Regions from separate parts of the Rossellomorea vietnamensis genome, predicted to be linked through region 2. Evidence: a T-box and tRNA genes for the amino acid it is inferred to sense, from the RefSeq annotation. Region 2 holds a T-box; the other holds one or more tRNA genes.
What was found. The T-box of region 2 lies ahead of N5C46_RS21760 (valine--tRNA ligase). A T-box ahead of a tRNA ligase gene usually reads a tRNA of that ligase, here a tRNA-Val.

Region 1 (2,447 bases), 1.6 Mb from region 2:
GACTGCGAGACCTACAAGTCGAGCAGGGACGAAAGTCGGGCTTAGTGATCCGGTGGTTCCGCATGGAAGGGCCATCGCTCAACGGATAAAAGCTACCCCGGGGATAACAGGCTTATCTCCCCCAAGAGTCCACATCGACGGGGAGGTTTGGCACCTCGATGTCGGCTCATCGCATCCTGGGGCTGTAGTCGGTCCCAAGGGTTGGGCTGTTCGCCCATTAAAGCGGTACGCGAGCTGGGTTCAGAACGTCGTGAGACAGTTCGGTCCCTATCCGTCGTGGGCGCAGGAAATTTGAGAGGAGCTGTCCTTAGTACGAGAGGACCGGGATGGACGCACCGCTGGTGTACCAGTTGTCTTGCCAAAGGCATCGCTGGGTAGCTATGTGCGGAAGGGATAAGTGCTGAAAGCATCTAAGCATGAAGCCCCCCTCGAGATGAGATTTCCCATCACGTAAGTGAGTAAGATCCCTAGAAGATGACTAGGTAGATAGGTCAGAGATGGAAGCATGGCGACATGTGGAGTTGACTGATACTAATCGATCGAGGACTTAACCACAAAGAGTCATTATTTTAATGAACAACAATTGGTCGATATTCGGCTTTCTTGACATCAATCCTTTATCTAGTTTTCAGGGAATAAATTTTCATTTATACCTTGATTTTTATCGAAAATATTATATAATAATATTTGTCATTGTAAGCAATATGTCTGGTGATAATGGCGAAGAGGTCACACCCGTTCCCATGCCGAACACGGAAGTTAAGCTCTTCAGCGCCGATGGTAGTTGGGGGATCTCCCCCTGTGAGAGTAGGACGTCGCCAGGCCAAATCATTCCGCAGTAGCTCAGTGGTAGAGCTATCGGCTGTTAACCGATCGGTCGCAAGTTCGAATCTTGCCTGCGGAGCCATTGCTTCCATAGCTCAGCAGGTAGAGTGCTTCCATGGTAAGGAAGAGGTCACCGGTTCGAGCCCGGTTGGAAGCTTTTATTTTTTTTAACAAACCGGCCCATTGGTCAAGCGGTTAAGACACCGCCCTTTCACGGCGGTAACACGGGTTCGAATCCCGTATGGGTCACCAAAGTTTTTTGAGAAAGCAAAATAACTTACCATTACATAACGGAGGATTAGCTCAGCTGGGAGAGCATCTGCCTTACAAGCAGAGGGTCGGCGGTTCGATCCCGTCATCCTCCACCAAAGATTTTTGCGCCAGCAAAATATCTTTCCTTAAGCTCTTATCAATTCAATATGCCGGTGTAGCTCAACTGGTAGAGCAACTGACTTGTAATCAGTAGGTTGGGGGTTCAAGTCCTCTTGCCGGCACCATTGTTTTTTAGCTGGAGGGGTAGCGAAGTGGCTAAACGCGGCGGACTGTAAATCCGCTCCTTCGGGTTCGGCAGTTCGAATCTGCCCCCCTCCACCATTTTGTATATTTCAGTGTAAAATGGACATCCTATAAATGTCCCTTTTTTATGCCATTCACGTAATTATTGGGCTATAGCCAAGCGGTAAGGCATCGCACTTTGACTGCGACATGCGTTGGTTCGAATCCAGCTAGCCCAGCCATTACGAGCCATTAGCTCAGTTGGTAGAGCATCTGACTTTTAATCAGAGGGTCGAAGGTTCGAATCCTTCATGGCTCATCACACATTTTCTCACATCTCTTGGTGTGAGAATTTCTCTATATGGGGCCTTAGCTCAGCTGGGAGAGCGCCTGCTTTGCACGCAGGAGGTCAGCGGTTCGATCCCGCTAGGCTCCACCAAAGATATTTCTTAAATGCAAAAATATCTATCCGTTAATGAAGCGAAAAAATCATCATACATACGACATGATTAGACCTTGAATCTCTTAGGAGATTTGAGGTTTTTTTGTTTCACTAATATTCTTACATCCCATCATCAAAAACCCCTCTGTCCACGTATATATATACACAATCCTGTCCAGTTGAGTCATCGGTCTTACTAGGGATACAATAGGGACAGGACGTAAATTTTGAATAGGGGGAATTTTTGATGAAACGAAATATTTCAATTATTGGTGTACCGATGGATTTAGGTCAAATGCGCAGAGGTGTGGATATGGGACCGAGTGCGATTCGCTATGCCGGTATCGTTGAGCGACTTGAGAATCTCGGATATGACATCAAGGACCTGGGTGATATTGAGATCGGGCAGGCTGAACGTGTACATAATAATCCTGATACAAATTTACGAAATTTGAAAGCGGTTGCTGAAGCGAGTGAAACGCTTGCGGGTAAGGTGAATGATGTCATCGGCAGCGGGGATTTCCCATTGATCTTTGGTGGGGACCACAGTATTGCGATTGGAACATTGGCAGGGGTTTCTCCTCATTATGAGAACTTAGGGGTGATCTGGTATGATGCCCACGGTGATTTGAATACGGGAGATACCTCTCCGTCCGGGAATATTCACGGGATGCCCCTGGCTGTG
Region 2 (2,447 bases):
TTGTGGTACCAAGCCGGGATTCTGTGACCCCACCATAGTTGACGGGAAATACACCAATCACGTGTGTTTTCCATCCAGCGAAGGTAAGACGTTTCGAAACGATCAGGAACAAAGTTAATTTTGTTTTCACCTTTTTGCAGTTTCACCGCTTCTTCTGCCAATGTATCCATCTTAACGAACCACTGAGTAGAAAGGTAAGGTTCAACCACTGCCCCGCTTCGCTCCGAATGCCCCACCGAATGCATATGCTCTTCAATCTTGAACAACACTCCGGAGTCCTGAAGGTCCTTCACGATTTGCTTACGGCAGTCAAAACGGTCCATGCCGTTATATTTATCAGCTTTCTCGTTCATCGTCCCATCTTCATTCATCACAAGGATGCGTTCCAGATTATGACGGTTCCCGATTTCAAAGTCATTAGGGTCATGGGCAGGTGTGATTTTCACCGCTCCGGAACCGAATTCCATATCCACATAATCGTCACCGACGATCGGGATTTCACGTCCAACGATCGGAAGGATGACCTTCTTCCCGATCAGGTGCCTGTAACGGTCATCCTCTGGGTGTACGGCAACCGCCGTGTCCCCAAGCATCGTTTCAGGACGGGTTGTGGCGATTTCAATGTGGCCGCTTCCGTCTGCCAAAGGATACCTCATATGGTAGAATGCACCCTGGACATCTTTATGGATAACCTCGATATCGGAAAGTGCCGTCTTTGTCGCAGGATCCCAGTTGATGATATATTCCCCGCGGTAGATCAAGCCTTTATTGTAAAGATCAATGAATACTTTTTGAACGGCATCGGACAGACCTTCGTCCAGTGTGAAGCGTTCACGGCTGTAGTCGAGTCCGAGCCCGACTTTCGCCCACTGCTGGCGGATGTGCTCGGCATATTCCTCTTTCCATTTCCACGTTTCTTCCACGAATTTCTCACGACCGAGGTCATAGCGTGAAATCCCCTGGCTGCGGAGTTTTTCATCCACTTTTGCCTGTGTGGCAATCCCGGCATGGTCCATACCCGGCAGCCATAGTACGTCGTACCCCTGCATACGTTTCATTCTTGTCATGATGTCCTGTAATGCTGTATCCCAGGCATGACCAAGATGTAGTTTCCCCGTTACGTTTGGCGGCGGGATAACAATGGTGTACGGTTCCTTCTCCTTATCGTTTGTCGCTTCAAAGAACTTCCCTTCAAGCCACCATTTGTACCGGCCCTGTTCAATGGCATTCGGATCATATTTAGTCGGCATTGATAATTGTTGATCTTGAGTTTCCATGTGATTTCCTCCTATATCGTTCTAAAAAAAATAAAAAAATCCCCCGTCCTGTGAAAAGGACGAAGGATTCCATTCGCGGTACCACCTTTTTTCTCAGGAGAAAGAAGACTCCTGAACTCTCGACGATCATAACGGCTTTTAACCGGCTTCTACTACTCTCATTTCATAGAAACAGCTCTTCAGGCGACCTTCCATTGTCTTATCGTAGAAAATCTCTCAGCAAACGATTTTCCTCTCTGAACGTAAGGATCAATGTACTCTTCCTGTTCATTGCTTTTCATGATTATTTATTTACTCATTATAGTATAGGATAAGATAAACTTTCGTCAATCATTATTGGCATTTTCATTGAAAAATATTCATTTTGCCCATACATAGGCACCATTCCATCCCGGTTTCATAAGATAAAGTAGTGAATACACCCAGGAAAGTGAGTGGATGATGATGAAAAAAATCAACCAGTACACGTTACAGAAATGGATGGGGAACGCCCGATTAATATGTAAGCAATTCATCATACCCTTTACCATCTTTCAAGGCATCCGCACGATTCTGCTCCCGACCACGTTTGACGTCCTTCTGTTAACCCTGTTTATCGGTATCGGCCTCGCCATATACTTTGATTGGATTTAAGGAACTGACGAAAAGTGGATTCGTCAGTCCTTTTTTTATTCAGCCTGCTCGGCCTGCTCTTTCTTCTGCTTTTCCATCTCATCCAGACGCATGACCACATATTCAGTATTCTTTAAGAGCCAGTAGTGACGTTGCAGTTTCTTCAAAGACTTCCGTTCATTTCTCTTATCCTTCGGGGTATGGAAGTATTTTTCCACAACGGCAATGACAGAGCTCGGATAGGCGAGGTAGCTCATGAACAGGAGCCGCTCTTCATTCCGGACGGTAAAATGCTGAAAGTAGGTGGTGAGCCATTCAATGCATTCCTCATAATATTTTGGATAGGTCTTCAAGGTTCTCGACAAAAACGGAAGCAGATCATGAAACGGCGACGCCATCTTGGAGTTCTCAAAGTTATGAAAATACCCCAAGCCCCTTTCATCGAATAAAAAATGCTCCGTCGAAACCTTTCCATGAGTGATTACGGTCCTTACCTTTTCAAGCTCCTTTGTTTCCTCGTACCATTCATCCAGCATTTTTCGTGAAAACTTCAACGCT

Region 1: it encodes a tRNA-Val, which carries the amino acid that the T-box ahead of N5C46_RS21760 (valine--tRNA ligase) is inferred to sense. The anticodon was not compared.

The regions. Positions count from the first base shown of each region.
Region 1 covers NZ_CP104558.1:2,668,611-2,671,057, reverse strand. Annotated here, with positions in the region: rRNA gene N5C46_RS13755 (23S ribosomal RNA) at 1-555, shown strand, start outside; rRNA gene rrf (5S ribosomal RNA) at 708-824, shown strand; tRNA gene N5C46_RS13745 (tRNA-Asn) at 833-907, shown strand; tRNA gene N5C46_RS13740 (tRNA-Thr) at 910-982, shown strand; tRNA gene N5C46_RS13735 (tRNA-Glu) at 1,003-1,077, shown strand; tRNA gene N5C46_RS13730 (tRNA-Val) at 1,118-1,193, shown strand; tRNA gene N5C46_RS13725 (tRNA-Thr) at 1,247-1,322, shown strand; tRNA gene N5C46_RS13720 (tRNA-Tyr) at 1,336-1,419, shown strand; tRNA gene N5C46_RS13715 (tRNA-Gln) at 1,488-1,562, shown strand; tRNA gene N5C46_RS13710 (tRNA-Lys) at 1,567-1,639, shown strand; tRNA gene N5C46_RS13705 (tRNA-Ala) at 1,684-1,759, shown strand; gene rocF (arginase) at 2,010-2,447, shown strand, end outside.
Region 2 covers NZ_CP104558.1:4,242,962-4,245,408, reverse strand. Annotated here, with positions in the region: gene N5C46_RS21760 (valine--tRNA ligase) at 1-1,277, opposite strand, end outside; T-box leader at 1,330-1,557, opposite strand; gene N5C46_RS21755 (hypothetical protein) at 1,722-1,910, shown strand; gene ysxE (spore coat protein YsxE) at 1,946-2,447, opposite strand, start outside.